Luteolibacter sp. LG18: one gene and its partner. The protein of the gene in region 2 interacts with the protein of the main gene of each other region in a pairwise test. Links are inferred from orthologs where the notes say so. Each region holds a gene or a part of one and is shown on either strand. Other genes may lie near its edges. The genes, in order: clpS and dps.

Region 1 (15,641 bases), 750 kb from region 2 along the record:
TCCCCGGTCTTGCGGACGTGGGTGCCGCCACAGAGTTCCATCGAGTAACCGTCGAGCGTGTTCGCGCCCCCGCCGATCTGGACCACGCGCACGGTGTCGCCGTATTTGTCGCCGAAGAACTGCATGATGTCGGTACGGCCCTTGATCGAGGCGTGCGGCACCTCGGTCCAGGACACGTTGCCGTTCTCCGCGATCTTCGCGTTCACCTTGTCCTCGATGGCGGCGAGTTGCTCGGCCGTGACCGCGCCGCTGTTGAAGTCGAAACGCAGGCGGTTTTCATCCACCGACGAACCCTGCTGGGCCGCGTCCTTCGACACGACCTCGTGCAGCGCCCAGTGGAGCAAGTGGGTCGCGGAATGGTGCGCCTCGATCGGACGGCGGCGAGCCGCGTCGAGCTTGAGCGTCACGGTGTCACCGACCGCCACGACCGCCTCGGCGGGAACCGCCACGGCACGGGCTTTGCCGATCTGCTGGACGGCGGAAACGGCATACTCGTTGCCATTGATGGCCAGCGAGCCGGTGTCCCCGGCCTGGCCACCCATCTCGGCATAGAACGGCGTCTTGTCGGTGATGACAAAGAGCGCGTCTTCCTGCGGATGGATCTCCAACACGGTGGCCTCGGTTTCATCGGCGTCGAAGCCGTTGAAAGCCGTCACCGCCTCGGTGGAAATGTCGAGCGCACGGACAATGGTGGTCTTCTGCGCGGTACGGGAACGCACCTGCTGCTCTTCCATGAGCGCTTCGAAACGCTTCATGTCCAAGCCCAGCCCGCGCTCGGTGCAGAGGAGCGCGGTCAGGTCCACGGGAAAACCGAAGGTGTCGTAGAGTTCGAACGCGAGATCGCCGGAAAACACCGCACCTTCTGCAAGGGAAGCCGCGCCGTCCTCGAAACGCTTCAGGCCACGGTCGAGCGTCAGGTTGAAGCTCTCTTCCTCACGGTTCAGCGTCTCGCGGATCGCGGACTCTCGGGCCTTCAGTTCCGGGAACACGTCACCCATCTGCGCAACGAGGGTGGAGACAAGGCCATCGAACAACGGCTTGTTACCGGAGAAGCCGAGCTGGCGTCCGTACTTCACCGCGCGGCGCAGGATGCGGCGCAACACGTAGTTCCGGCCGTTGTTGCCGGGCAGGATGCCATCGGCGATGGAGAAGGAGAGCGTGCGCAGGTGGTCGGCGATCACGCGGAAGGCGATCGCATCCTTCATCCCCTCGTCGAACTTGGTGCGGTCCGCGCCCAGGTCCGGGTAGATGTCCACGTAGGTCTTGCCGCTGAGTTCCTCGATCTTCGCGAAGATCGTGCGGAAGACGTCGGTGTTGTAGTTGCTCGGCTTGCGCGAGAAATCGGTGAAGCCCTTGGTGTTCTGGATGATCGAGCACGCGCGCTCGAAGCCCATACCGGTGTCGACGTGCTTCGCGGGCAGCTCGCGGAAGGTGCCGTCGGCCTCCGCGTTGTACTGGATGAAGACGAGGTTCCAGATCTCGATGCAGAGGTCGGAGTCGTTGTTGACCAGCTCGCGGCCGGTCTTTGGATCTCCCTCGGGAGTCAGGTTCACGTGCAGCTCGGAGCACGGGCCGCAGGGGCCGGTCTCGCCCATCATCCAGAAGTTGTCCTTCACGTTGCCGTGGACGATCTGCACCGCCGGATCGCAACCCTTGGAAGCGAACAGCGCCGCCCAGAGGTCATACGCTTCCTGGTCGAAGTTGCCCGGATCGCCTTCCTTCGGCGCATAGACGGACGCGTGCAGGCGGTGCGCGGGCAGGCCCCAGCGCTCGACGACGAGATCCCACGCCCACTGGATCGCTTCCTTCTTGAAGTAATTGCCGAAGGACCAGTTCCCCAGCATCTCGAACATCGTGTGGTGGTAGGTGTCGTAGCCGACATCCTCCAGGTCGTTGTGCTTGCCGCCGGCGCGGATGCACTTCTGGGTGTCCGCGGCGCGCGGCGGATCGTAGGGCGCCTTGTCGGTGCCGAGGAAGTAGGGCACGAACTGGTTCATCCCCGCGTTGGTGAACAGCAAACCGGGGCTCTGCGGCATCAGGGAGGCCGAAGGCACGATGGTGTGCTGCTGTTCGCGGAAGAAATCGAGGAAGCTGTTGCGGATCTCGGCGGAGGTCATGGGCGCGGGGGGACGAGAAACCACGAATCCGGGGAAAGAACACGGATTTTTTTCCTACAGGCCCAAGGAGCAAGGACATTCCTGTCCTTGTTTGGGAAGACCGTGATGGCTCAAGCCGCTCCCGCGAGATGGCTCTCTGAAACAAGGACAGGAATGTCCTTGCTCCCTGAGGGCCATCACTTCCCGTAACGGTAGTGGCCGATGATCTGGTAGCTCAGCAGGGCGTCTTCCCACTTCACGCCGGAGTCCAGGTTGTGGACCAGCCACGGCTCGCTGGCGCTGTCGCCGGGGCCGGGGACGACCATGGCGATGTGCATCTCCACCTGGCTGTGGGCATCGCCGCCGCGGACGCTGCTGCCGGGGCGGGTGAGGATGACGACGTCACCGGCCTTGTACTCGGCGACGTTCCGGGAGGTGGTGAGGGATTCGCCGTGGCGCTCGAAGAAGCGCTTCAGGTTCGGGGCGCGGCGGTGGTCGATGTTCGCGTCCGGGCCCTTGGTCTTGTAGAGCTGCTCGTACTCGCGGAAATTCTTCTCCATGTCCTCGTGGACGAGCTGCTGGAGGTCGATGTCCACGCCGCGGTAGGCACGGACGACGACGTCCTCGGCCTTGCCGCGGTCCGCCGGGATGTCCCCGCCGGGATAGGCGATCTGGCGGTAGGTGTCGTCATAGACACCCGGGGTGCGGGCCTGGGCCAGCGTGGCGGCGGCGAGGCGGTCGCCGAAGGCGGCGGACGGCGCGAGTTTCGCGATGCTGCGCTCGACGTTCTCGACGGACGTGCCCTCCTGCTCGGCCTTCAGGGTCGGGACCAGCTTCCGGAAAAACAGGAACGGGATGCCGACGGCGATCAGGATGATGACCCAGCCACCGAAAAACCGGCGCTTTTTCTTCGGCTTCTGGGGACGCGGGCCCACATACTCGATGGTATCGAAGAAACCGTTGTTGCGCTGGGGTCGGCGTGGCATTGGAACGCGAAGCGGATGAACCACATACAGCCCGAATTGGCGATAGTTTTCCATCCATGTTAGGAATCTTTTTCACGGAATGCCGGGGAGCGGGCGCGTTCCCGCTCGACCCGCCCCCGAAGCAGGGCTAACGGGGTGGTTCATGATCGTCTTCAAGAGCCCGCGTCCGCTGCAATGGGGAGCCCTCGACGTGCCCCTGCTGGGCATCGGCCAGGACTGGCATGGAGCGCCCTTCGACCCCGCCGCCGGCTACGCGCTGGCGGAGGACGGCCAGCGGCTGTGGTTCATCGCCACCCACACCCAACCGGCGCAGCTCCACCCCTCGGCGCGGCCGGGGAAATTCCAGGCCGAGCTGTGGCGGCACGACGTGGCCGAGCTGTTCCTGGCCGATCCGGTGAGCGGCCGTTATTTCGAGTTCAACCTGTCTCCCAACGGCGCGTGGTGGTCCTGCGAATTCACCGCGCCGCGGGTGCGGGACAGCGAGGAGGACTTCCCGCTGCCCGAGGTGGGGGCCTTCGCCGAGCTGGCCGCGGATGGCTCCTGGGCCGCCGCCCTGGCCATCCCGCTGGACATCCTGAAGGCCCGCATCAACTACGGCCCGGACACCCGCGGCAATGTCACCTTCATCCTGAACTCCCCGGACCAGAAATTCCTCACCGCCGCCAAACTCTCCGACGGCGAACCGGACTACCACCTGCCCGGCCAGTTTCCCGTGCTGCAACCGAAGCCGCTGCCGCAATTGTGAGCTCCACCTCGCCACGCACGTCCTTCTGGCTGATGGCCGCCGCCACCCTGCTGGGCCTCGGCGCGTGGCAAGCCGCCCGGATTTCCGTGGACACGAAGACCCACGCCGCCGCGGTCGTGAAAGGGCCGCCGAAAAAAACGCGCTCGGACGGGCGGAAACCCTCGGCCAAGGAACTAGCCGTGGCCGATCCGGTGGGAGCCTACCTCACCCGTGCCAAACGCGGGATGACGGAGGCAGAGGTGCGGTGGATGCTGGAGGATTTCATTACCGCCGGACTCACCCCTCCAGAGGGGCCGACGTTTCCACTCACCCCGGCACGACGAGCCAAACAGCAGGACTGGTATCTGGAAGCGCTGGCCGAAGGCCTGAGCCTCACCCCCGAACAAAAGCGCGCGGCCCGGGAGCGGATGCAGCAGTCCCTCCAGGAAGACGTAGCCGCCTTCGCGAAAGGCATCGCAGGGGTGGGCGCGATCGACCCATCGGGAGGCCGGGAATGGATTCCGGACAATCTACCGCTGGGCGTGAACGTAGGCCCGGAAGTCTGGCTGGCAAAACGCGCCTATGCCCCGTGGCGGTTGGCGGATCTCACTCCAGAACAGGAAAAACTCACCTTCAAGAGCGATCGCGAGAGCCCGGTGACGCGGGATTCCACCATGCTCCGGCTCCGCGAACTCGCCCTCCAGGAAGGCCTCCAGATCACGGATCGGGTTCTCATCACGAACGCCACCCGGATCTTCCCGCTGGCCCCCGTCCCAGCTCCGCTCGAATCGATTCAAGTCAACCCGCTCACACAAGCAAAGCTGCTTCATCCAGCCCAGTTGCGGATGGCGCTGCTGTTGGACCCACAACTCGCCCCAGTGTTGATGGGCGCCTTGGATTTCCCCAAGGCACCGGCGGTGCCGGAGCGATTCGAATTCCAAGTCGTCCCAGCTCAACCTCCGGTTGCCACCGACCCATCCACGCCCCAGACTCCGCCAGATGAGTGACGCGGGACAGGGCATGCTGGTGACGGCGCCGGAGCGGTGGGACGAGGCCTGTTTCGCCGTACCCGCGCTGCGGGCGCTGGCGGCCTCCGGCTTGCCCGTGAGCGTGCTGTGCCCCGCGGCCCAGGAGACCTTCTGGCAGACGCTTCCCGGGCTCTCGGTGCTTCCGTATCCGGCGAAGGCCTCGGCAAACACGGTCGCCAGCTCGCTTTCCGGCAAGTTCGCCGCCGCCCTCATCTGGGAACCCGGCGTGGCCGCGGACGCCTGCGCGAAGGCGGGCATCCCACGCCGCACCGGCCCGGGCGGAGACAAGGCCCTCTCCAAACGCCTCACCGATCCGCTGCCGCTCCCCACCCCGGGCCCGATCGAGCACCGCGTCCGCCATTACCTCGCCCCAATCGAGGCGATGGGGATCGAGACACGGGTGGCAGCGTATTTCGAACCAATCGATCAACTGGCCCCGCCTGCCCCGGGTACCGCGCTGCTGGTGCCGGATTCCGATTTCGGCCGTAGCCACGAATGGCCGTTGGACCGCTGGGAAACGGTGGCCCGGGCGCTCCTCGAGACTGGCACCCGCCTGACCCTCGCCGGGATTCCGGGCGGCGGCGGCCTGGCCGCGAAACTGGCGAAGACGCTCGGCGACAGTGTCCGGACAACCGACCTCTTTCCCTCCGGCGAGGTGCTGCCGCTGCTGGCCGCGCACGAGCGCGTGATCGCCGCGGACGGCTCCCTGCCCCACCTTGCGGCCCATGCCGGAGCGACCTGCATCGTCCTCTTCGGCCCGAACGAGCCGGCGTGGAAACGTCCGCTCGGCAAACGCCACACGGTGCTGCGACGTCATGTCGAGTGCTCACCGTGCTTCGCCCCGAAGTGCGCCCTGGACCTGCGCTGCCAGCACGAGCTGGAGATGGAGAAAGTGCTGGCCGCGGTGAAGTAGCGTAAGTTTTCAACTTGCGCTTGGGCGCGGCCGACCTAGCGGATGAAATTCGAACATCCCTCCCTAGTCCACCGCGAGAAGCCACAAGTTGAAAACTTGTGCTACCTCACAGCACCCGCTTCAGCAGCAGGTCCTGGATGACCATGTAGAACTGGTAACGGAAGAACGCGGAGCGGCGTTGCTCGGACATGCCGATCACGTCCGGATCGTCGTCGGAGAAATCGTGCCGCGCGTGGAGGGCGAGGCGGGCCTGGTTGAGGGCACCGAACCACGCTTCCGCGTCGTCCTTTTCGATGAAAATCTCGCCGGGTCCTCCGGAGGAGGCCTCGGCGGCGGCGCGGATGGTGTCACGGACGACGCCGAGCTGGCCTTCGAACACATCGAGCAAGTCCGGCATCATCAGCTCCTCCCAGTCCTCGGCATCCGGACCGGCCGAGGCGGTGAGCCGACGGGCGAGGCCACCGGGCTTCGCGTCCGCGAGGATGCATCGCAGGACGTCCCAGTCCTGGGAAATCTCGGCATCGATCCGCAGACCGCCCTTCAGCGTGGGGGCCACTCTCATTGCGGTTTCTCCAGCGAGGTGGTGAGCTGGTGGGCCTGGAGCTCGGCGACGTAGAACTCGGCCTTCTCCCGGGTGCCGGTCCAGACAATGGAGCGCCCGGCAACGTGAACCTCCATCATCAGCTTGCTGGCGCGCGCGTCATCGTAACCGAACACCTTCTGGAAGACCCAGGTGACATAGCCCATGAGGTTCACCGGATCGTCGTGGACGACCACGTTCCAAGGCACGTCGAGCGCCTCGGCCTCGTGGGTCCGGGTTTCGGTCTTCGTCGCCATGGCCACCTCCATCAATTCCATCAGACTTCCACGGGCTCCCCGGCGGGGGCGTCGATCCACTTGCCGTGCTCCTGGATCAGGTCGATCAGGCGCTCGACGGCCTCGGCCTCGGGGATGTTGAACTTCACCGGCGTCTTGCCGACGTAGAGGTTGATCTTGCCGGGCGCGCCGCCGACGTAGCCGAAGTCGGCATCCGCCATTTCCCCCGGGCCATTGACGATGCAGCCCATCACCGCGATGCGCACACCCTTGAGATGGCCGGTGGCGGCGCGGATCTTCTGGGTGGTGGATTGCAGGTTGAAGAGCGTGCGACCGCAGCTCGGGCAGGCCACGTAGTCGGTCTTGAAAATGCGGGTCCCGGCGGCCTGGAGGATGTTGTAGGCGAGGCGCAGCGATTGGCCGGGGGCGGTCTCGCCGCGGACCAGGATCGCATCGCCGATGCCATCGCACAGCAGCGAGCCGATCACGCGGGCCGCGGGCAACAGCGCCTGGAGGAAATCGGTGTCGCCCTGCGGCGGGGTGAGCGTGTCCTTCAGCAGGATCGGATGGCGGGCATCGATCACGAAGGCGAGCTGACGGAAGGCGTGGATCGGTTCGAGGTCGAGGCCATCCTTCACGGTGACGAGCTGCGCCACCGGCGAGTGGTTCAGCGCCGCCACGGCGGCCTCGTCGCGCGGGTCGATCTCCAACACGCCGGATTTCTCGACCACGATCTCGGGTTTGAAGTCGCCGAGCTTGTGGATCTTGTGGGCCAGCGCGTTCCAGTTCTCCTGGGTGGTGAAGACGCGCACGGTGCGGTCGCCACCCAGCTCGTGGCCTTCCACGGTGAGGACGTCGGTCTTCCGACGCTCGTAGGAGAAGGGATCGTAGGACGGGACGTACTCGGTGGTCACATCCCCACGCGTGGGGATGCCTGCATTGAACGGCTCCGCCAGCGCCTGGGCGACCGGGATTTCATAAACGGCATCCTCGGTGAGCGAGACGCGGATGGTGTCGCCGATGCCATCGGACAGCAGCGAGCCGATGCCGATGGCGGACTTGATGCGGCCGTCCTCGCCATCACCGGCCTCGGTCACGCCGAGGTGGATCGGGTAGTTCCAATCCGCGCCTTCCAGATCGAGGCGGGCGACCAGCAGGCGGTAGGCCTCGATCATGACCTTCGGGTTGGAGGCCTTCATCGAGAACACGAAGTTGTGGTAGTTCTCCTCGCGGGCGAGGCGGGCGAACTCCAGGGCGCTCTCCACCATCCCGTGCGGCGTGTCGCCGAAACGGTTCATGATGCGGTCGGACAGCGAGCCGTGGTTGGTGCCGATGCGCATGGCACGGCCGAGGTCCTTGCACAGCTTCACCAGCGGCACGAATTCCTCGCGGATGCGCTCGAGCTCCTCCTCGTATTCGGCATCGGTGTATTCGCGGACCTCGAACTTCTTCTTGTCCGCGTAGTTGCCGGGGTTCACGCGGACCTTTTCGACCCACTTGGCGGCCTCAAGGGCGGCGTCCGGCTTGAAATGGATGTCCGCCACGATCGGCACCTGGCAACCGGCGGCGCGGACCTCGCGGACGATGTTCTCCAGGTTCGCGGCGTAGACCTTGGTCTGGGCGGTGATGCGGACGATTTCACAACCGGCGGCGTCCAGATCCAGCACCTGCTTCACGCAGGCCGGGGTGTCGCGGGTGTCCGAGGTGATCATCGATTGCACCCGGATGGGGTTGGTTCCGCCGATGCCGACGCGGCCCACCAGGACCTCGCGGGTCGGGCGGCGGGAATAGCTCAAAAGGGAGGGGCAGTAGCGCGACGGCACGTTCATCTGCGGGCGATATAGCCGAAAAGCCCGGGCAGGGCAACGGGGCCGGGCGGGTCGAGGGCACAAATCCTGCTTTCCGTGCCGCTTCCGGGGTGATTCCTATCTCCCCCAGCGTCATGAAAGCCCTCCTCACCGCCCTCGCCGCCGTCTGGCTGGTCCTTCCGGCCCGCGCCGAGGACGCTCCCAAGGCCTCCGATTTCATCCGGGTGGACGAGGACGCACAGGCCGCCCGGCTCCAGACCGGGGTGACCCGCTACAAGAAGGACGGCGTGACGGTGGACCTGATCGGCGCGATCCACATCGCGGACGCCGCCTATTACAAGAACCTGAGCGGCAAGTTCGACAACTACCAAGCCGTGCTCTTCGAAATGGTCGGCGACGACAAGGCGATCCCGAAGAAGGAAGCCAAGGACGCACCCGCCGCCGACAAAAAGGACCTGGGCGGCCTCCATCAACTCTACGGCATGGTGGCGAAATTCCTCGGCCTGACCGGCCAGATGGAGTCGATCGACTACACGCGGAAGAACTTCGTCCACGCCGACATCACGCTGGAGGAATTCCAGAAGCTCCAAGCCGAGAAGGGCGAATCGCTGCTGGGTCTGATCGCGAAGGCCGACCAATCGGGTGCCAAGGAGCCGGACGCGGCCAAGCTGATGCAGGCGATGCTTTCCGGAAACTCGAACCGGATGAAGCTGGAGATCATCCACACCCTGGGCAGCGGCGACGATCAGATCGCCGCCTTCGCCGGCAGCAACAGCGTGATCGTGGGCGACCGCAACGCGAAGTGCATCAAGGTGCTGGATTCCCAGGTGGACAAGGGCCGCAAGCGGCTCGCCATTTTCTACGGAGCCGCCCATTTTCCGGACATGGAGAAGCGGCTGCTGGAGAAGGGCTACCAGAAGGTGTCCCACGAATGGGTCACCGCCTGGGACATCCCGAAGCCGCAGCCAAAGGCCGCGGCCCCCGCCCCGGCGGATCCCGCCGCCCCTCCGGCCGAGCCGAAGAAAAAGGCCGCCTGAACCGGACCCCGCGACGTTTTTTCAAAGATCCGCGTTTTTGCGGTCCCGATTCCGTCCGCACCGGACAGGCATCGGTAACCCCTTTGTGATCATCCGTCCCGGGTTGAGTCCCGGCGCAAACCTGCTACCAGTGCCATCATGCGTGTCCTGCCTTTGCTCGCCGCCAGTTTCCTGACCGCCACCGCGGCCGAGGAGAAGAAGCCGATCGTCGCGATCTACGACCTGAACGATCCGGTCACCGAATCCGGAACGCCGGAGCCATCCCTTTTCGGCGGACTGAACATGGACGCCAGCCGCCCGCTGACGACCTTCGACATCAGCCGCAGCCTGGAGAAAGCCGCCACCGACCCGAATGTGAAGGCGGTGGTGCTGGATGTGGCCGGCTCCGGGCTGGGTCTCGACCAGATCCAGGAACTCCGCCGCCGCCTGCTGGCGATCCGCGCCGCGGGCAAGGACGTGTGGATCTACAGCGAACAGCTCGGCAACGGCACCGCCATCCTCGGCAGCGCGGCCAACCACTTCGCGCTGATGCCGGAGGCGGACTGCGAGTTCAGCGGCATCCACGCGGAGTCGATGTATTTCAAGGGCCTGCTCGACAAGCTGGGCGTCCAGGCGGACGTGATCCACATCGGCGACTTCAAGAGCTTCGGCGAGAACTACTACCGCACCGGCCCGAGCGACCCGGCCAAGCAGCAGGAGGAAAAGCTGATCGACTCGATCTACAACGCCATCGTCCGGGACGTGGCCACCGGCCGCAAGATCCCCGAGGCCAAGGTGAAGGAACTCATCGACCGAGGCACCCTCACCGCCGAGGAGGCGAAGAAGGAAGGCCTCGCCGATGACCTGCTCTACCGCACCACCTTCAATGCCAAGGTCCGCGAAACCTACGGCGCGGAGGCCGAGTATGAAACCGGCTACCAGCTCCCGGACCGCGATGGGCCGGAGATCACCGGCATGATGGACATCGTGAAACTGATGTTCAACGACGGCAAGAAGACCAAGGCCCGCAAGGACTACGTGGCGGTGGTGGCGCTCGATGGCGACATTTCCGACGACTCCATCGCCCCGGTGCGCGAGGAGATCCTGAAGCTGCGCAAGGACGACAAGGCGAAGGCGCTGGTGCTGCGGGTGAATTCCCCCGGCGGCTCGGCGCTGGCCAGCGAAGTGCTGTGGGAGGCCACCCACCAGTGGAAGTCCACCGGTCGGCCGTTCGTGGTCTCGATGGGCGGGGTGGCGGCCAGCGGCGGCTACTACGTGTCCAGCGGCGCGGACCGGATCTTCGCGGAAACCGGCACCATCACCGGCTCGATCGGCGTGGTCGGCATGAAATTCGTGCTCGGCGGGGCGATGGACAAGCTGGGCATCACCAGCCACGTCACCCAGCGCGGCAAGAACGCCGGGGCGATGAGCATGACCCATGCCTTCACCAAGGAGGAGGGCGAGCTGATCCGCCAGTCGATGACCCGCGTTTACGGCACCTTCAAGCAGCGCGTGACGGACGGTCGCAAGGACCGGCTCAAGGGCGACCTCGAACCGCTGGCCGGCGGCCGCGTTTACAGCGGCGAAAAGGCGCTGGAGATCGGACTGGTCGATGAGATAGGTGGCCTGGTGGAAGCGATCGGTTACGCCGCGAAGCAGGCGAAGCTCGACAACCCGGAGGCCAAGCTGGTGCCGGAACCGAAGAGCGCCTTCGAGGGGCTTTTCGCCAACAAGCACGACAAGAAGGACAAGGATGAGGACGAACTGATCCGCGCCACGGCCACTCCCAAGCCCTCCGCCCAGCTCCGCCAGACCCTGATCCAGAGCGGCCTGCTCGGATCGCTGCCAGCCCCGGCCCGCGAGGGCGTGGACCGCCTGATGTCCCGCATGGACGCCTTCCAGCACACCGAGGTCCTGCTGCTGGGCCCGGATCTGAAAGTCGCGCCGTGAAGTAGCACAACTTTTCAAGTTGTGGTTGCGTGCGGCGGACCAGAATCGGAAAGTTCCGACCGTCCATGACGGTTCCGCTCCTCCCCGCACGCAAGTTGCAAACTTGCGCTACTTCCCGGCGCTCCCAATGAAAGCGGTCCTCTTCGACTTCGACGGCGTGCTGGTCGATACCGAGTGGGCGATCTACGACGCCTGGCACCGCACTTTCCGCGCCCACGGCCACCCGCTGCCGCTGGAACTCTACACCCGCTGCATCGGTTCGGACTTCGACACCTGGTCGCCGAAAACGCACCTCGAGGAACTCACCGGCAGCTCGTTCGATTGGCACGAGCTCGACCTGAAGCGGCAGGAGGAAATCGTCCGCGATCTCGCGGGCGAAGGCCCGATGCCCGGCGCGGTGGCGCTGCTGGAATCCCTGATCGCGAAGGGCATCCCGCGGGCGGTGGTGTCCAGCTCGTCCCACCACTGGGTCGATGGCTGGCTCGACCGGCTGGGGATGATGCCCCTGTTCGACACCGTGGTTTGTCGCGGGGATGCACCGCGAATCAAGCCCGCCCCGGACCTGTTCCTGGAAGGCGCGCGGCGTCTCGGGTTCGAACCCGCCGAGTGCCTGGTGATCGAGGATTCCCTCAACGGCGTGAAAGCCGCCCGCGCCGCCGGTTGCCCGGTCTGGGCCGTCCCGAACCGCGTGACCGCCTGCCTGGATTTCTCGCTCGCGAATGCCGTGCTGCCGAGCCTGGCGGAGGTGGGGCAGGCGATGAATCAGTAGCACAAGCATTCCTGCTTGTGAGCGGGCGCGGTTCGTTACCGGATGAGATCCCAAACCACCCGAACGATCCGATTCGTGCCGTTGTCGCGAAGCGGAGCACACCCACGCGCAAGCAGGAATGCTTACGCTACAACAGCGTCCCCTCGGTCACACCGAGTTTCTCCAGCGCCTTCACGTGGCGCAGCAGGGTGACGGAATCGCTTTCGCCGCGGAGCAGGGCCTGGTAGGCGCGGATGGTGCGCTTGGCGGAGTCCTTGTCCTCGTCAAGCAGCTCGATGCGGAACCGTGACAGGCCGGTGGCCTTCAGGTCATCGAAGAACCGCGCGCCGGTCTGGGCGCGGCCGTTGAAAAGGGTATTCCGGCAACCCACGTCCGCCACGAGGCGGTGGAGCTGGCCGACGCGGTCGCGCAGGTGCACGACGTGCTCCTCGCACGGGCGGCCGCAATCCTTGTAGCTCGTGCCCTTGCTGAGGAAGGTGCAGAACACGCAGTGCTCCATGTGGAAGAGCGGCATGTGCTGGTGGAGCGTCAGCTCGAACCAGTCGGCGGGCGCGCCGCGCAGCAGGTCGAGCACCTGCGAAATGTTCAAGTCGTAGGAAACGGTGAGCAGATCGAGGTTCGCGGCCTGCTTGAGCAGCTTCGCGGTGATCGGGTTGGCGACATTCAGGGAGAAATCCCCGACCTTTTTCAGGCCGCTGCGATCCTTGAAGTGCTGGAGAGAGGCGAGGTTCCGCAGCAGCACGCCATCCGCCTCGGCGCGCTCGATGAGCTTCAGGTAGCCGTTCTCGCCGGGCTTCAGGATGCGCGGCGTGGCGAGCAGGATTTCCGAACCGGTGTCGGCCCCGCGGGCGCGAACCATCGCCACGGCATCCTTGTAACGGCGCGGGTCCTCGAAATCGCATTGGATCACCGGCACGCGGACATCGAGCGCGGCGTCCACCTGCGCGAGGCTGCGGCAGAGGACACTGAGCTTCGGGGCCGCGGCGGATCCACCCTCCACGACGGGAAGCAGGTCGCGGTGCGACACCGCGGTGGCGGGCACGATGGCCTCCCCTGCCCCGCCCTGGGGCTCAAGCTGCTCGACCAAGGCACGGCGAAGGCGGTTGAGCTCGGACACGGCGAGGTGGCAATCGCCCTCCAGGCGGTTGTCGAGGGAGGCCAGTTCGTAGGCGGTATCGCCAAGGCGCGAGAGCTGGGCGAGCAGGGTCTCGGAGGAAAGCGCGCGTTTCGAGGCGGCCTCCAGCGGCGTGGACGACACGGAGGTCTTGCCCGCGGACAGCACCAGCGGTTCGCCCGGCTGGCCGGTGACGACGAGGTGCAGCGGGATCTTCTGCTCCTGGAGCTTCGCGTTCTGCCAGAAACGGCGGATTTCGGATTCCAACCGCGGATCGGAGGTCTTGTAGAGGGTCTGGCCAGGGCGGATGCGGTCGAAATCGAGGCCACTGTGGCTGCGATGGAACAGCAGGCAGCCGTTCTCGATCTTCCAGATCCGCGCGCCCTGCTCCTCGTTGCGGTCCTCGCCGGCGTCGAACACCACGCCATCCCCCGCCGCGAGCGGGATCGCCGGATCGTCCTTCAGCTCGACCCAGCCCGGGCCGCAGCGGGCGATTTCCCCGAGCAAGGGGCCGCGCTTCTTCCCGAAGCGGCCGTGGACGAGATACGGGTGGTTCGTGCCCGCCAGCCAGCCGCTGGTGAGGCCGCGGGAAAAGGTCATCTCCAGCTCGTAGCGGTCCTCCGCGGTGACGCTGGAGGCCACGCCCGCGATGGCGTCATCGATCGCCTTCCGGTACACGCGGGTCACGGCGGCGACGTATTCGGGCGACTTCAGGCGGCCCTCGATCTTGAACGACTTCACCCCGGCCTTCACCAGTCCGGGGATGACGTCGACCGCCGCGAGGTCCTGCGGCGAGAGCAGGTAACGGACCTCGCCCAGCTCCCGCACCTCGCCATCGACGACGATTTCGTAAGGCATGCGGCAGGCCTGCGCGCATTCGCCGCGGTTCGCCGAGCGCTGGCCGAGCGATTCGCTGGTGAGGCACTGGCCGGAGTAGGCGACGCACAGGGCACCGTGCACGAAAACCTCCAGCGGCGCGTGGGGATTGCCCTCGGCGGCGGCCTGGAAGCGCTCGATCTCCTTCAGCGAAAGTTCCCGCGCCAGCACCGCCCGCTCCATGGGATACAGGGATTCGATGAACGCCAGGCCCTCCGGCGAGGTGATGGTCATCTGGGTGGAGGCATGCAATTCCACGCCGGGAGCGATTTCCCGCGCCATCTTCGCCAGCCCCAGATCCTGGATGATGAGGGCGTCCACCCCGGCGGCGGCGATCAGGCGGAGCTGCCGTTCAGCGGCCTCCAGCTCATCGCTGAAGACCAGCGTGTTCATCGTCACGAAGCCCTTCACGCCGTGCTTGTGCAGGAACTTCATCAGCTCCGGCAGGTCGTCCTCGGTGAAATTGTCGGCGCGCAGACGGGCGTTGAATTTCGGCAGGCCGAAGAAAATCGCGTCCGCCCCGGCGGCCACGGCGGCACGGGCACAGTCCCAGTTCCCGGCGGGACTGAGGAGCTCTGGGGTGGAATCGGACGGTTGCATGCGCGGGGAGGTGGGAAAACCATGACCCGGAATCAAGCAAAAGGGAGGTGAAACTTTTACCCCGGCCCCGGGTTATCCTCTTTGCAACCCCTTCCGACCATGCTTCCGCAAGCCTCCGACACCTGGACGATCTATGAAGCCGCGCATCTCCTGAACCGCGCCGGATTCGGCGGGAGCCCGGCCGACATCAAGGCGTTCCACACCCTCGGCCGGACCAAGGCCGTGGATTCCCTGCTGAAGCCCGCCGTGGGCCCGGACGAGTTCTCGATGCCCGAGTGGTGCTCGCCGGAGAAAATGGCGGAGGACATGCAGCAGCGCATCGCCCAGCTCCGTCAAGTTCGCGAGGCGACCAAGAACATGACGCCCGAGGAGGCCGAAAAGGCGAAGAAGAACGCCAACCAGGCCGAGCAGAAGGAAAACCGCCAACACGGCATCGAGGGCCAGGGCTGGTGGTTCCGCGCCATGCTCCACACCAAGGCGCCGTTGCGGGAGAAAATGACCCTGTTCTGGCACGACCATTTCGCCACCTCGATCCAGAAGGTGAAACAGCCGGTGCTGCTGATGATGCAGAATGCCCTGTTCCGCCGCAACGCCACCGGGAACTTCCGCCAGCTCACCCACGAGATCGCCAAGAACCCGGCGATGATGCTCTACCTCGACACCCAGAACTCGAAGAAGGGCAAACCGAACGAAAACTTCGCCCGCGAGGTGATGGAGCTCTTCACCTTGGGTGAAGGCCACTACACCGAGCAGGACATCCGCGAGGCCGCGCGCGCCTTCACCGGCTACCAGCTCAACCGCCAGAACGGCACGGTGTTCCACAACAAGCGCATGTGGGACGAGGGCGAGAAGACCGTCTTCGGCAAGACCGGCAAGTTCGACGGTGACGACATCGTGAACCTGATCTTCGAGCAGCCACAGGCCGCGAAATTCATGGCCGCGAAG
Region 2 (15,636 bases):
CGGCACCGGGCTTGATCCAATCGGCCTTCACCATTTCCGGGCGGCCGACGGCGGCAATGACGATGTCCGCGCGGCGGCAGATGGCGGGCAGGTCCTTGCTGCGGGAGTGGGCGACGGTGACGGTGGCGTCAGAGCCCTTCGCCATCAGCAGGAGGGCCATCGGCTTGCCGACGATCATCGAGCGGCCGATGACCACGGCCTCGGCACCGCTGGTCTGCACGCCGGCGGAGGCGAGCAGGCGCATGCTGCCGGCGGGCGTGCAGGGCACGAAACCGGAGGGGTCTTCCAGCGCGAGCTTGGCGACGTTCTGCGGGTGGAAGCCGTCGACATCCTTGCGCGGGTCGATGGCGCGGATGATCTCCTCCTCGTTGATGTGCTTCGGCGGCGGGGACTGGACGAGGATGCCGTGGATGAGCGGATCGGCGTTCAGCTCGTGGACCACGGCGAGGAGCTCTTCCTGGGTGGTCTCGGCTGGCAGGGTGATCTTGCGGGAATAAAGGCCGAGATCGCGGCAGGTGCGGTCCTTCGCGCCGACATAGACCTTCGAAGCCGGGTCCTCGCCCACCAGCACGACGGCGAGACCGGGGGTGACGCCCTTCGCCTTCAGTTCGGCGGTTTCGGCGCGGACTTCATCGAGGACGGTGGCGGCGACGGCTTTCCCGTCGATGATCTTGAAATCGCTCATGGGGCTGGAGTGGCAGGTTCGGAATCGTGGGTGGCGGCGAGAAGGACGGACTCGATGCGGGCGCGCTCGGTCTCGAAGGCATCGTCGGAAAGCGAGGCCGGGACGGCAAGCGCCTGATCGAAGATGATGCGGACGCGGCTGAAGGGCTTCGGAATCATGAAGCGATCCCAGGATTTCAGTCGCCAGCAGGAGGAAAGTTCGACGTGGACCGGGATCACCGGCGCGCCAGTGGTCTGGGCGAGTTTCACGAGGCCGCCCTGGAGCTTGTAGCGCGGGCCGCGGGGACCGTCCGGCGTGAGGCAGACGTCCACACCCTCGACCAGGGCGCGCTTCAGGCCGACGAGGGCGGCGATGGCGCGGCGGGAGCTGGAGCCGCGCACGGCCCCGATGCCGAAGGCCCCCATCGCGCGGGACAGCACGTCACCATCGTGGCTGGCGCTGGTGAGCACGGCGGCGCGGCGGTGTTTCCCGCACAGGCGTTTCCACGCCTTCGGCACGGAGAACAGCCGGTTGTGCCAGAGGGCGTAGATCACCGGACCGGGGATGCCTTCGGGGACGCCGAGCTTGCAGCGATCAACGATCTCGTAGCGCAGGGTGGCGCACCACAGCCGCATCAGGCCGCCCGCGAGGGTGCCGAAGATGGCGGTTTTCCGGCTTTTGCGGATTTCGTGGCGGGAGGCGGCGTCGGCCATGCGTTCAGAGGAATCCGGCCGGCTGGAGGGTATCGACGAGATACTGCTGGCGGGACATCAGGTGTTGGTAGAGCTCGTGGCGGTCGGGGTCTGGCTCGCAGCGGCCGTGCGCCTCGGACGAGACGAGGTAGCTGGCGATCTCCCCGAAGCCAAGCGATTCACCACTTTCCCGGAAAAAGGCGACCGCGGCCTGCATCGCCGCACCGATGGCCGCGCCCTGACGGCTGCCGACCGGCACGACCGGCATGCCAAAGACATCGGCGAGGAGCTGGCGGGTGGTGCGGCTGACCGCGGCGGCCCCGAGCAGGCGGATTTCCACCGGCTCGAAGCCGAGATCCGCGAGGCGGCTGACCCCATAGCCAAGGCCGAGCGCGACGCCTTCCGCGGCGGCGCGAGCGAACCCGGCGGGGCTGAAATTCTGGAGGGTCATGCCATGGAGCACGCCGCAGCCTTCCGGCAGGCGCGGCAGGGATTCCCCGGTGAGGTAGGGCAGGAACAACAGGCCATCCGCCCCCGCCGGGGCCGAGGCCACGGCTTGATCGAACTGCTCCGGCGTCCAACCGTAGTGGCGGCGGACCAGTTCGATGGCGGTCACCGCATTGGTCGTGGTGGCCAGCCCCAGCCAGCCGCCGGTGGCACTGCACAGAGCGGAAATTTCCCCGCGGAGGTCAATGACCGGGGAATCCTGGACCCCGACAATGGTGCCGGACGCTCCGAGTTCCACGGCGATGGTGCCATTCGTGACACAGCCGGCGGCAAGGGCCGCGAGTTGAGGCGCGGAACCTCCCGCGCCGACCTGCACGGACTCGGAGAGCCCCCAGGCGTGGGCCAAGGCCGGACGGAGGCTCCCGCGCGCCGCGCCGGGCGCCTGCAAGGGTGGCAGGCGGTCGGCCAAGGCCGGGTCGATGGCATGGACGAGCTCCTCCGACCAGCGGCGGGTGCGGATGTCGAACAGCCCGGTAGCGGAGGCGCTACCCGACTCGGTGGCGCGCTCGCCAGTGAGCCAGTAGGCGATGAAATCCTGCGCCGAGAGGAAGGACGCGGTCTTTTGAAAGTGGTAGGGCTCCTGCTGTTTCAGCCACAGGCACTCGGCCGCCAGCGAATCCACGCCGGGCACTTGGCCGAGCAGCTCCAGAAGGCCCGGTGCCCCGCCGAAAACGCGGGAGATTTCCTCGGCCTGGCGGCGGGACGATTGGTCACCGGCGAGCTTCGCGGGGCGGACGATGCGGCTGGCGACATCCAACGCCACGAAGCCGCGCAACGGTCCGGCCACTCCGATGGCGGCGACCCGGGCACGGCGTTCGCCGAGGGCGGCGAGGCACTCGCGGACCGCGTGATCCACGGCGTTGATCCAGCCCGCGGGGTCCTGTTCGCGGTAGCCGGGTGGGAGTCCTTCGATCCAGGCGTGGGGGGCGTGGGCTTCCGCGGCGACCTCCGCCGCTTCGAGATCGAGCGCCACCACGCGGGTTCCGGCGGGGGTGATCTCAATGCCTAGAAAATACATGGGATGAAAGTTCTCCAGTTCTAAACCGGCTTCGGTCGCTGCCAAGTTCCAAAGTTGAACGAATCGTTTTTGGAGCACCTCACCAATCGCATGCTCCCGGCAGCCAATCCCCGGGTTTCCAAGCCGCCCATTGCGCGCGGATGGCAGGCACCAGCGGACGGTCCCGCCATGCCAGTGTGAAAGCCCGGGCGGCCAGCGGATCCGTCTCGGTGCTGGGACTTTCCAAGCCTGTCGCGGCCCGGACCACCCCACCCAGCACCCGCTCGACCGCCCGGAAGGCATCGTGTGGATTCAGCCCGAACGTTTCCGTCAGCGCCTGCATGAGTTTCACCCGGTCGGACGAGCGCTCGGCCGCGGCCAGAATGGTGGTCACGAGGTGCTGGTGGAGATCCTTCTCCATGCGATGGAGGGGAAAGGCGAAGCGGGTGTCCGCCTCCCATTCCCGCCACTGGGCGGTGGTCACCTCCTCCCACCCGGTCACCGGACACGGGCTCCCCGGAGCGGAGACCTCGAACCAATGGAAGACACGGCGGAGGAGAGACATGGCAACGATAGCTACCCGGGTTTGATCTTCCACTTTTCAGAAAAACGTCCCCGCCCTGCCTTACGGCAAGTTGACAAATGCGTACTGGCAACCGTGCCCGTCCGCGACCAAGGTCGGGCATGGACGATTTCGAATCGAAGGTGCGCGATGCCCTCGCCAACCCTCAGAACCAAGGCGAACTGGCCGACGCCGACGCCGTGGGGACGGTGGGCTCGCCGGACTGCGGCGACATGCTGCGGATGTGGCTGAAGTTCACCGAAAAGGACGGCAAGCGGGTGATCGACCGCGCCTCGTTCCAGGCATTCGGCTGCCAAACGGCGATCGCCGTGGCCTCGATGGCCACCGAATTGCTGAAAGGCAAGACCGCCGAGGAGGCCCGGGAATTGTCCGCCTCCGAACTGACCGGTGACCTCGGCCCGCTGCCGCCGATGAAGATCCATTGCGGCCAGCTCGTGGAAGGGGCGCTGAAAAGCGCGCTCGACCAGACGCCCGCCGCGCCGCTTCCCGCGCCAGCCAGCGCCCCGACCCTCTCGGGAGGATTCCAGCGCCCGGCTGGCAAAATCCGGATTGTTCCCCTCGACGACGAGCAACCATCCTGAGTCCCGCGTGTTTATTGCACGCGCTGGATAGGAATGATCCCTTCGGCGCGTTAGCTAAGTTTCCGTAAAACCCTTCCAGTTTCCCCGTGCTCGAACTCCAGGACGTTTGCTTCACCATCCGCAAAGACGGCGAGGATGTTAATCTCGTCGACAAGGTCTCCATCCAGATCCCGAAAGGGCATTTCATGGCGATCGTTGGACCTTCGGGCTGCGGCAAGACCACGCTGCTCAAGACCATCGCCGGTCTGAATCCGGAATCCGGCGGGGCCCTCATCTGGGATGGCCGGGACCTTTCGAAGGAAGGTGACTTCTCGCCCTCCGAGATCGGCTACGTGCCGCAATTCTCGATCGCCTACGATCCGCTGACCGTCGACGAGTCGGTGGAGGCCGCCACCCGGCTGCGGGTGAAGACGAAGAACCACGCGGAGCTGGACCAGCGGATCGACCGGGTGCTGGAGGAAACCGGACTGGCGCCGATCGCGGACCGGCCGGTGAAGGTGCTGTCCGGCGGCCAGAAGCGCCGTCTCGGGCTGGCAATGGAGCTGGTGTCCGATCCGAAGCTGCTGCTGTGCGACGAGGTCACGAGCGGCCTCGACCCGCGCTCGGAACGCGAAATCGTGCGGCTGCTGCACGACCTTTCCCGCAAGGATGGCCGGATCGTGCTGTCCGTGACCCACTCGCTGGCGCACCTGGAACTCTACGATTCGATCCTGGTCCTGCACGAGGGCCGGGTGGCCTACCACGGCCCGCCCGATCAACTGACGCACTATTTCTCCGTGAAGGACACCGAGGAGGTGTATCCTCGCCTCGCCGGACAACCGTCCGACCGCTGGCAAACCTCGTGGGAGAAGCACCGCGCGTCCTACTACAAGATGCTGGAAAAGAACCGGGAACGCTCGGTGGCCTCCGGCGCGCTGAGCCTGCCGCCCGCGAAGGTGGAGGGCGAGGAAGCGGATCCCCATCCGGCGGCCAAGCTGCCCGGGTTCTTCAGCCAGTTCGGCACCCTGCTGTCCCGGCGCTGGCGAATCTTTTTCCGCGACCGCGGTCAGGTGCTGCTCCAGTTCGCGATCATGGTCTGCTTCCCGCTGCTGGTGATCCTCTTCAGCGACAAAGCGAAGGAACCGATCCCGAAGTTCTCCGACACCCACCGCGCCGACGTGCAGGAGGAAGTGCAGGAGATCTCGGACGTGCGGGCGGGCCAGCTCAAGGTCGGCTCGGCGGTGTCCGGCGTCATCATGTTCCAAGTGGTGCTGCTGGCGCTGATGGGCTCGAACAACTCGGCGCGAGAGATCGCCGGAGAGCGTCAGATTTACGAGAAGGAGAAGTTCGGCGGCCTGCGCCCGCTGGCCTACCTTTCGAGCAAAATCGCGTTCCTGTCCTGCCTGGTGATCGCCCAGTCGCTGTGGATGGCGTTCTTCGTGAACTTCTTCGGGCCGTTCCGCGGGGACTTCGTCCAGCACGCGGGCTTCCTGCTGCTGGTGAACGGGGCGATGACCGCGGTGTGCCTGGCGATTTCCTCGCTGATGCGGACGGCCGAGCAGGCCTCGCTGCTATCCATTTACCTGGTGGGTTTCCAGCTTCCGCTCTCCGGCGCGGTGTTGGCCCTGCCCGATGCGGTGGAGACCTACACCCGGCCGTTCATCTCCTCGTATTGGGGATGGTCCGGGAGCGTGGAGGGCCTCCAAACGGAGGTGCATGACGCGGTGAAGTCGGTGATCGACACCACCCTTTCGACCCGCAGCGCGTGCCTCTACACGCTGGCCGCCCACGTCGGCGTGGCGCTTTTCGCCGCGTGGCTGGGCACCCGGCGGCACCAATGGGATTGAAAGTTCCCCATTCCAAGGCCGTCTTTCCCATGCTATCGCTCCACTGATCCCTGAGTTCCCCGTTTTCCCAAGACCCATCCCATGCCCCGCCGCGCCAGCTCCAATCTCCATCCCGGCCTGATCCTCGGCATTGTCGCCGGTGTCGCCGTCCTTTTCTTCGTCGGCAAGTCCTTCACCGGGAAAAAGTCCTCCGGGTTCGGCGATGTCACGAAGCTGAACATGGAGGCCTTCCTCCAGAACGGCAACAGCCTGCGCGGCAGCGAGTACGTGGTGGAGGGCACCGTCGACGAAAAGCTGCGCTGGACGCCGGACCGCGGCCAAGTGGTCAGCGTGGTGGTCGACTCGGGCGGCGTGAAGGAAATGATCGGCATCGAGGTGCCGCCGGAGTTCAACAACCGCAACATCGAGCGCGAACAGCGCTATTCCTTCAAAGTGAAGTTCCGCCAGGGCGGCATCCCCGTGGCCACCGGCATCAACCGCCTCTGAACCTCCTCCCGCGCACGCCATGAAACCCTTTTACACGCTCCTGCTGCTCTCGGGCATTGCCGCCGGCCAAGGTGGTGTTTTCACCCCGCCGCCCGCGCCTCCCACTCCGCCGCCGAGCCAGGACACGACCGTCACCCGCCCGCCACCGGAGGAAAAGAAATCCCCGTTCGGCAACGAGCTGCCGATGCTCGACCCCTCCGCGGAGACCATCACCATCGGCGGCATCACGATCCCGCTGGGCGACAACCGCATCCTCAAGGCGCGCTTTGAAAAGTACCTGAGCCAGCCGCCGGAGAACTCCGACGAGGCGAACGAATACCGCGCCACCATCAAGGACATCCTGGGCACCATCTCGCCCCTGCGCCAGGGCGGTCCGCAGCTTTACGAGGCATTCAAGAAGCTCCCGAGCGCCGGTTCCTACCCGGGTGACGCGAACATCTGCAGCTCGCTGGCCGAAGCCATCTACGTCGCGATGCTGGCGAAGCAGGACGTCAACGGCCTGAAGAAGCTCAACGATTCGATCGAGCAGGAGAAGAAGGACCTCACCGCCAAGCACGATTGGGAAGTCTCCCACAACCGGGAGAAGATGCTGGAGCAAACCACCACCGGCCAGGGCGGCCGTGGCGGACGCCCGGGACAGGCCACCACCACCCAGACCGAGCGCGAGGGAACCGGCACCAAGTCACTGGAATACAAGGACGCGCTGCGCCGCATCGTCGAGATCGAGGCGCTCAAGAAGAAGAACATTCTCCAGACCGAGGCCCAGACGCTCCAGGCCAAGACCCAGTATCAGGTGAACATGGTGCAGTGGTTCGCCCAGCGCCGTTACGAGCATGTGCTGATGGCCTCCCGGTTCTACAACCAGATCTGGAAAGACGGCGATTCCGCCCTGCGCATCGACAAGGGGTCGGACGTCAGCAAGCTCTTCACCCAGTCGGTGGGCATGAACCCGACCGTTTCCTCGCTGGACTCGCTTTCCAGCGACGCGATCCGCGAGGTGGACAAGTACATCGAAGCTTTCAACCTGATGCTGTCCCGCGACGAGCTCCACTCCGCCTCGCAGCGGCTGATGGAGGCCTACGCGATCGGCGAGTATCTCGGCCCGGTGGCGACGCTTTCGATGGAGAAGAAGTTGCGGGTGGCGGCCTACGTCCGCGACCTGCACGAACTCTACGGTTCGCTCCAGGCCCGTGACTACGTCCGCGCCAAGACGCTGGCCGACAAGCTGAAGGGCACCGTGAAGGATTTCCCGTCCTCCAAAGTCGACAGCGCCATCGCCGGCTACACGCTGGCCTCCGACCTCGCGATCGAAGAGGCCAAGGCCCAGCTCCTCGCCAAGAACAACGACAAGGCCGCCGAGAAGATCAAGGCGGCCACGGAGATCTGGCCGACCAACCCGAAGCTCTCCGAGTTCCGCCAGATGATCGGCAGCGCCGGGCCGCTGGTGGCCGCCCGCAACGACTTCGACCGCCTGATCACGGAGAAAAACTTCCGCGAGATCTTCCGCCGCCAGTATGAGTTCGCCCCGGCGATCCAGGGCGACGCCACGCGCGAAGACGCCTTCAAGCAGATCATCGGCAACCTCACCAAGATCGAGGCCTCGCTCGGCAAAGCCGCCGAGTTCACCAAGATGAACCAGCCCTATGCCGCCTACGAGCAACTGGCGGAGCTGCGCGAATCGTTCCCGGACGATCCGAAGCTGGGCCGCGAGCTGGAGCTGCTGGCCCCGAAGGTGGCGGACTTCACCAAGGCCCTCGACCGCGCCCACCAGTTCGAGGACCGCGCCGACCAGAAGCAGCCCGGCTCCGCGCTGGCCTGGTACCTGAAGGCGAAGAAGATCTTCCCGAACAGCAAGTTCGCCGAGGACGGTATCAAGCGCGTGCTCAACGACATCCTGCCGGAGGACAGCACCTCGAGCTCGCGTTGAGACGCGGCCGCTACAGCCTGCCGGACGAACGTCCGGACACCCAATCGAGCTTCGGCCAATTGCTCCAGCGGCATTGGCCGTGGCTGGTGGCATTGGAGCTCCCTCCGGTGGCAGCCTTTCTGTGGCGGGGGCTGTCGTCGCATGAATGGGGCGTGGCTGCCCCCGCTTGGCTCGGGGCGGGGGCGGGGTTCGGCTTTTGGCACGTCTGGCTGCGACGCACCATCGACACCAACCACGGGACCTACACGCGCCACGCCACACCGCTACGTTACTGGTTCAACATGAGCCACTTCGCGCTCTTCTACTTGTTCACCATCACAATGGCCCTGTTCGGCGGCCACCAGTAACTGGCACCCGAAAATCAAAATCCGGGGAGAAAAAAGCTGTTAGCGCCTTTTTAGAATAATTCTTGCTATCGAATTCCGGGGCCGTAGTTTGCCGCGCCGGAATGGTCCACGATCTGTCAGACAGCAACGCCGAAACGCCGATCCCCGAGGAAATCGAGGGCCTGCGCATGACCCGCCAGCGGCGGGAGGTGTATCGCGTGCTGATGGGAACCCGCGACCACCCGACCGCGAACGACGTCTTCCTGCGGGTCAAGGACACCCTGCCAAACATCTCATTGGCAACGGTTTACAACTGCCTGGAAGCCCTCGTGCAGCACGGGATCGTGCGCCAGGTGAACTTCGACCGCAATCCGTCCCGGTTCTGTCCGAACCTGGAGGAGCACGGCCATTTCCACGACAAGGCCACCGGCGCGATCCACGACGTGACTTTCAAACCCGGCGTCAATCTCGCCGACCTCCTCGACCTGCCGCCCGGCGCCGTGATCAGCGACGTCGAGATCACGCTCCGCGGCGAGCTCCCCTCCCCCTCTTCCCACTGATTCCCGACTCCCACGCCATGTCCCTCGTCATCAAAGACCTCCACGCCACGCTCGAAGACGGCACCGAAATCCTCAAGGGCGTGACCCTTGAAATCCCCGCCGGGGAAGTCCACGCCATCATGGGACCGAACGGTTCCGGGAAATCCACCCTTTCCAAGGTCATCGCCGGCCACGAGGGCTACGTCGTCACCGGCGGCAGCGTGACGCTCGATGGCGAGGACATCTTCGAGATGAGCATCGACGAGCGCTCCCGCGCCGGCATCTTCCTCGCCTTCCAGTATCCTTCCGAAGTTCCGGGTGTCTCGAACGCCAACTTCATCCGCGCCGCCCTCCAGGCCCGCCTGCCGCAGGGCGAGGAAATCGACGCGGTGGCCTATTACAAGAACCTCTACTCGAAGATGGACCTCCTCGAGATGGACCGGAAGTTCACCGGTCGCTCGGTGAACGAGGGCTTCTCCGGCGGTGAGAAGAAGCGCAACGAGATCCTCCAACTCCTGATGCTGGAGCCGAAGTACGCCATCCTCGACGAAACCGACTCCGGCTTGGACATCGACGCGCTCAAGATCGTGGCCCGCGGCGTGAATGCCACCCGCTCGCCCGAGCGCGGCATCCTGATGATCACCCACTACCAGCGCCTGCTGGACTACATCTGCCCGGACTACGTCCACGTGATGGCCGCGGGCAAGATCGTCCGCTCCGGCGGCCCGGAACTTGCTCTTGAGCTGGAGAAGTCCGGTTACGAGTTCCTCAAGGACGAGGAATTCGCAACGGCCTGATCCAGAGCCACTCCAACCCCGACGTCCCCCATGAACCTCCGCCCCAGCCGCCACCCGCTCGATGCCCAGAGCCGCACCAAAGTCGTGCAGCTTCTGAACGACACCATTGCCGTGTTGATCGACCTGCGGCTGCAGGTGAAGCAGGCGCATTGGAACGTGCGGGGTTCGAACATGATCGCCATCCACGAGATGCTCGATGGGTTCGTCGACCAGCTCGACGAAGCCACCGACGAACTCGCGGAGCGCGCCGTCGCCCTCGGCGGCCGCGCGCTTGGCACCCTGCCTGGCATCGGCAGCGTGACCTCGCTGCCGCCCCTGCCACCGGAGGCCACCGGCAGCTTCGACCTGCTCGAACTGCTGGCCGAACGCTACGCCGCGGTCTCCGCCGTGCTCGGCATCGGCATCAACCACGCGCAGGTGGTGGACGACGAGGTCACCGCCGACCTGCTGATTTCCACCACGCACGCCATCGACAAGAACCTCTGGTTCCTCGAATCCCACCTCGAACCGGAATTCACCGACGAGGATCCCGAAGAGGGCGACGACACGCCCCTGCTCTGATTTCCCACTTTCCCGATTTCCATGTCCTACGAAGCCTCCAGCACCCTCGACGCCGAAACCCGCGAAGCGATCGACATCGACCGCACCAAGGGCGATTTCAGCTTCCCCGAGCGCCACAAGTTCGACGCCGGCCGCGGCCTGACCGAGAAGACGATCGACTACATCTGTGACGTGAAGAACGACCCGCAGTGGGTCCGTGACTTCCGCCACAAGGCGCTTCAGGTCTTCCGCGACAAGCCGATGCCCACGAACTGGGCGACCAAGGACCTGAACAACATCGATTTCGACATCATCCGCTACTACCTGTCCGACGGCGAGAAGCCGAAGCGCTCGTGGGAGGATGTGCCGGAAGACGTGCTGCGCACCTTCGAGCGCCTCGGCATCCCCGAGCAGGAACGCGCGTTCCTCGCCGGCGTGGAAGCCCAGTATGACTCCGAGGCGGCCTACTCGAACATGAAGGAGGAGCTCACCAAGCAGGGCGTCATCTTCGTGAACTCGACGGAAGGCCTGAAGCACCACGAGGAAATTTTCCGCCCGTGGTTCGGCAAGGTGATCCCGACCGCCGACAACAAGTTTTCCGCGCTGAACAGCGCCGTGTTCTCCGGTGGCTCCTTCATCTACATCCCGAAGGGCGTGAAGCTGAAGCAGCCGCTGCAAGCCTACTTCCGCATCAACTCCGAGAACTTCGGCCAGTTCGAGCGCACCCTCATCATCGCCGACGAAGGTGCCGAGGTGATGTACATGGAAGGCTGCACCGCGCCGAAATTCGAGACCTCCACGCTGCACTCCGCGGTGGTGGAGCTGGTGGCGCTGAAGGGCGCGAAGATCCAGTACGTGACCGTGCAGAACTGGTCCTCGAACGTCTTCAACCTGGTCACCAAGCGCGGCCTCGCCATGGAGGACGCCGAAGTCCGCTGGATCGACTGCAACATCGGCAGCCGCCTGACGATGAAGTATCCCGGCGTGATCATGAAGGGCCGCCGCGCCCGCGGCGAGGTGATCTCGATCGCGCTGGCCAACACCGGCCAGCACCAGGACACCGGCGCGAAGATGATCCATGCCGCCGACGAGACGACCTCGAACGTCGTTTCCAAATCCATCTCCGTGGGCGAGGGCCGCTCGACCTACCGCGGTCAGGTCCACATCCCGAAGCACCTCAAGGGCTGCAAGAACAACACCGAGTGCGACGCGCTGCTGATCAACACCCGCAGCCGCACCGACACCTACCCGGCGATCACGGTGCGCGGCAACCAGCACGCGACCCAGCACGAGGCCAGCGTCTCGCAGGTGTCCGAGGAAATGCTCTTCTACATGCAGCAGCGCGGGATCAGCGAGGGGGCCGCGATGTCCCTCGCCGTGAACGGCTTCATCAACGACCTCGTCCGCGAGTTCCCGATGGAATACTCGGTGGAACTCAAGCGCCTCATCGACCTCGAAATGGAAGGCTCCGTCGGCTGATCCGCCATCCGGCACCTCCTCCCCACCACGTATCATTCTCCCGTCTACGATGCCCGCCGTGCTCGAACAACCCGCCTCTCTCCTCGACTCCGCTCCGGTCACTCCGGCCACGTTCCCCGCTTGGTTCGCCGAGCGCCAGCGTGCCGCGCGGCAGCGCTTCCTCCAGATCCCGCAGCCGAAGCGCGGCGACGAGACCTGGCGTTTCTCGTCGGTGAAGGAACTCGATTTCGCCGACTTCCGTCCCGCCAACGGCGGTGCCGATGCCACCCTGCTGGCTTCCCGTTCCACGGGCCTTGAAGCTCCGGTGGCGAAGTTCGTGTTCGGCAACGACGAACTGCTCCACTCCGAGTCCGATCTCCCCGCAGGGGTGATCTGCCTGCCGCTGGCCGAGGCCCTGATCTCCCACTCCGAGCTGGTGGAGAAGCATTTCATGAAGCAGGAGACCCGCCTGGGCTCCGCGAAGTGGACCGCCCTGCACGAGGCGAACCTGCGCAACGGCCTGTTCGTCCACGTCCCGGCCAACGTCGAGGTCGAGGGCACGATCGAGGTCTTCCACTGGATCGCCGGGGACAACACCGCGATCTTCCCGCACACGCTCATCGTGACCGGAGCGAACGCCAAGGTGCGCGTGGTGGACTATTTCCAGTCCGCCGATGAAACGTCCACCGGTCTCGCGATCGCGGTGAACGACCTGATCGCCGGCCCGGGCTCGAAGCTCGACTACGTCGCCATCCAGGCCTTCAACGAGCACACCAAGGTCATCCAGGTGAACGAAACCGGCGTGGCCAAGGATGCCTCCGCCACCGGCTTCATCCTCAACACCGGTGCGACCTGGGCGCGCAACGAATCGCTCAGCCGCCTCGAGGGCGAGGGCTCCCGCTCGGACATGCTGTCCGTGAGCATCCCGGCCCGCGACCAGGAGTACGACCAGCGCACGTTCCAGCACCACGTTTCGCCGGGAGCCTTCAGCGACCTGCTCTACAAGAACTCGCTCTACGACAAGGCCCGTACCATTTTCTCCGGCCTGATCTTCGTGGACGAGGGCGCGCACCGCACCGACGCCTACCAGACCTGCCGCAACCTCTTCATGAGCGATGACGCGGAGGCGAACTCCATGCCCGGCCTGGAGATCAACGCCGACGACGTGAAGTGCTCCCACGGCAGCACCTCCTGCCAGATCAGCGACGAGGAGATCTTCTACCTCCGCGCCCGCGGCATCTGCCCGACCCGTGCCCGCCAGCTCATCGCCCGCGGTTTCTCCGTGGAGGTGATCGAGCGCCTCGGTGACGAGAAGGTGGAGGAACTGGTGCTGCGCTTCGTGGACGACAAGTTCGCCCACATCGCCGGCGGCGGCGCCTGATCCTTTTCCCGGAAACCATTCCAAGCGGCGGGTGCACCAGTGGTGCCCGCCGCTTTTTTCGTGTCTTGCCATGACGATGGGAGCTGCCAAGCCTGCCTCATGTTTCGATTTGTCGGTTGTGTGTTGTTGGCCGGTCTTGCCCATGGGGAGATGACGCTCCCCGCCGGTGTGGAAACCCGCTTTGCCGCGGAGACTCCCGGAGCGCCTTCCCCGGAGTGGGCGAAAACCACCTATGGCTCGGCCAAGGAGGCGGAGGCCGCGGTCGACCTGGTGTGGAAAGCGTATGAGAAGGGAGCGAAGGCCCGGGGTGAGGACCGGAAGATCGCACCCCAACCCGCGACGCTGGAGGAGCTCAAGATGATGCCCGAGGACCAGCGGCCGAAGTTCAAGCCGTCCGAGCTGACCGTCGATGGCAAGACGATGCCCTACTTCCTGGTGGCGAAGGGTCGGAAACCGGAGAAGGGTTGGCCCTTGATCCTCGCGCTCCACGGTGGCGGGGGCACGCAGCAGAAGCTCACGGACCCCCACGCCTGGCCGGTGAACACGCAGGAATGGCAGGCGCAAATGGCGCTCTTCGAGCGGAGCTATCCGGGCGACGCGATGTACTTCATCCCGCGGATGGCGGATGACAACGACGGCCGCTGGTACTACGACTACTGCCAGACGTTCTACGACCAAGTGATCCGCCGCGCGATCCTGTTCCGGGATGTGGATCCGGACCGGGTGTATGTCACCGGGATTTCCGAGGGCGGCTACACCGCGTTCCGTTTGCCAGCGAACCGACCGGACCGTTTCGCCGCCGCCTGTGCGATGGCCGCCGCGGAGCCGATGGAGAACGCGCCGCCGGAGAACCTCCGCAACCTGCCATTCCGCTGCGGAATCGGGGAGAATGACACGATGTTCGACCGCATCGGCTTGGCCCGGCGTTACTTCGAACGGCTCGATGCCTTGCAAAAGGACGATGCCGGCCATTATGTGCATCACCTCGACACCCAGGCGAACCGCGGCCACGGCATCGACTACAAGCCCGGCCCGGAGTGGATGGTGAAATACACGCGTGATCCGCGGCCAAAGACAATCACGTGGACCGTGCAGAAGCTGCACAACACGCTCGACCTGCGGAACAATTGGCTGGCTCTGGATGAAGTACCGTCCACCCTGCCCGCGAAGCTTGATGCGGCGATCAAGGACAACACGATCACGCTGCAAGCCGATGCCGGATTGAAGGGGAAGGTGTTCCTCGATGACACGCTGGTGGATCTCGATCGACCGGTGAAGGTGATCCTCAATGGCAAGGAGGTTTTCAACGGCGTGGCAAATCGCAATCTCGCGACGGTGGTGAAGACGCTGGAGTCGCGGGGCGATCCGCGGCTGGTGTACACGGCGGAAGTTTCGTGGTGAGTGGAGAAGAAAGAGCGGACTGAAGTCCGCGGTCCAATTTTGGCTGGAATGTGGAAAAGCAGCCGGTCCGGTGTTAGGATGTGGGATGACATGGAGACTACCCATCATCCTTGTCGTGTCCGCCGTCACCGGTGCAGCCCAGCCGGTGTTGGAAGGAGTCGAGCGCCTGCGTCCCCAGCGCCGTGAGTTGATCGAGCGTTCCCTGAAGGAGCTGGAGGCGCATCCGGGGATTCCCTACCGCTACTCCGGATCGTCGCCAGAGGATGGCGGCATGGACTGCTCGGGGGCGGTGTTTTATCTACTGGAAAAGATCGGCATCGATCCGCCGCGCTCCGCCCAGGCCCAGTATGACTGGGTGAGGAAGGAGAGCACGCTGACGCCGCTTTCCAGCACGGTGAGCGAGGGTGATGCCATCGCATTCGCAGCGCTGCTGCCGGGTGATCTGTTGTTCTGGGGCACGCTCGATCCGGATGGCGCCGCGCGCGTCACCCACGTGCAGATCTATCTGGGCAGGGAAGCCAAGGACGGCCGCCGCGTCATGATCGGTTCCAGCGACGGGCGCTCCTACCGCGGGGTGAAGAAGGACGGTTTCGACATCGTGGACTTCAAGGTGCCGAATGCGGAATCGCCAAAGAAGCTGTTAGGGTATGGGCCGCCGGTGTGGAAGAGGTAGCGTAAGCATTCCTGCTTGCGAGTGGGGGACGCGCCATCCCACGGGGAGATTTGCAAGCGACCCCAACCGTTCATTCGAGGCTTTTTCTGAGAGATCGCGCCGCCCTCGATCACAAGCAGGAATGCTTGTGCTACTTTGGGGAAATCGCTGGAATGAGGGCAAATGTCCGAGCCGCGTCCGCTACTCCGTCACTCGAATCTTCCGCTGATCCGCACCGGCACCTCACCGGTCTTCGAATTCCTGCCGGACGGGACCTTG

The links.
Region 1: the proteins of dps (region 2) and clpS interact in binary tests that used the Escherichia coli proteins (3 or more experiments, as listed by UniProt). The link is inferred for Luteolibacter sp. LG18 from one-to-one orthologs.

The regions. Positions count from the first base shown.
Region 1 is NZ_AP024600.1:1,753,066-1,768,706, reverse strand. What follows is about bases 4,946-7,931. They hold clpS (ATP-dependent Clp protease adapter ClpS), read right to left. Parts: upstream 6,585-7,931; coding sequence 6,306-6,584; downstream 4,946-6,305. Other genes in these bases: ispG ((E)-4-hydroxy-3-methylbut-2-enyl-diphosphate synthase), read right to left, coding at 6,605-7,931; llg_RS07385 (DUF2017 family protein), read right to left, coding at 5,854-6,309; llg_RS07390 (glycosyltransferase family 9 protein), read left to right, coding at 4,946-5,747. In the rest of the region: alaS (alanine--tRNA ligase), read right to left, coding at 1-2,117; llg_RS07405 (DUF1287 domain-containing protein), read right to left, coding at 2,294-3,082; llg_RS07400 (hypothetical protein), read left to right, coding at 3,225-3,827; llg_RS07395 (hypothetical protein), read left to right, coding at 3,824-4,813; more of llg_RS07390, read left to right, coding at 4,806-4,945; more of ispG, read right to left, coding at 7,932-8,392; llg_RS07370 (hypothetical protein), read left to right, coding at 8,506-9,408; signal peptide peptidase SppA, read left to right, coding at 9,547-11,337; llg_RS07360 (HAD family phosphatase), read left to right, coding at 11,465-12,106; llg_RS07355 (U32 family peptidase), read right to left, coding at 12,234-14,696; llg_RS07350 (DUF1800 domain-containing protein), read left to right, coding at 14,796-15,641. UniProt on the Escherichia coli protein: Involved in the modulation of the specificity of the ClpAP-mediated ATP-dependent protein degradation.
Region 2 is NZ_AP024600.1:2,505,809-2,521,444, reverse strand. The notes cover bases 8,740-11,720. They hold dps (DNA starvation/stationary phase protection protein Dps), read left to right. Parts: upstream 8,740-9,955; coding sequence 9,956-10,486; downstream 10,487-11,720. Other genes in these bases: sufB (Fe-S cluster assembly protein SufB), read left to right, coding at 10,508-11,720; sufC (Fe-S cluster assembly ATPase SufC), read left to right, coding at 9,167-9,925; llg_RS10460 (transcriptional repressor), read left to right, coding at 8,740-9,149. Also shown: bifunctional methylenetetrahydrofolate dehydrogenase/methenyltetrahydrofolate cyclohydrolase FolD, read right to left, coding at 1-685; llg_RS10500 (lysophospholipid acyltransferase family protein), read right to left, coding at 682-1,377; llg_RS10495 (FGGY family carbohydrate kinase), read right to left, coding at 1,382-2,881; llg_RS10490 (hypothetical protein), read right to left, coding at 2,961-3,425; llg_RS10485 (iron-sulfur cluster assembly scaffold protein), read left to right, coding at 3,545-4,024; llg_RS10480 (ATP-binding cassette domain-containing protein), read left to right, coding at 4,111-5,850; llg_RS10475 (hypothetical protein), read left to right, coding at 5,932-6,336; llg_RS10470 (hypothetical protein), read left to right, coding at 6,356-8,263; llg_RS10465 (hypothetical protein), read left to right, coding at 8,260-8,610; more of llg_RS10460, read left to right, coding at 8,712-8,739; more of sufB, read left to right, coding at 11,721-11,944; Fe-S cluster assembly protein SufD, read left to right, coding at 12,003-13,304; llg_RS10435 (hypothetical protein), read left to right, coding at 13,455-14,705; llg_RS10430 (NlpC/P60 family protein), read left to right, coding at 14,821-15,378; llg_RS10425 (hypothetical protein), read left to right, coding at 15,541-15,636.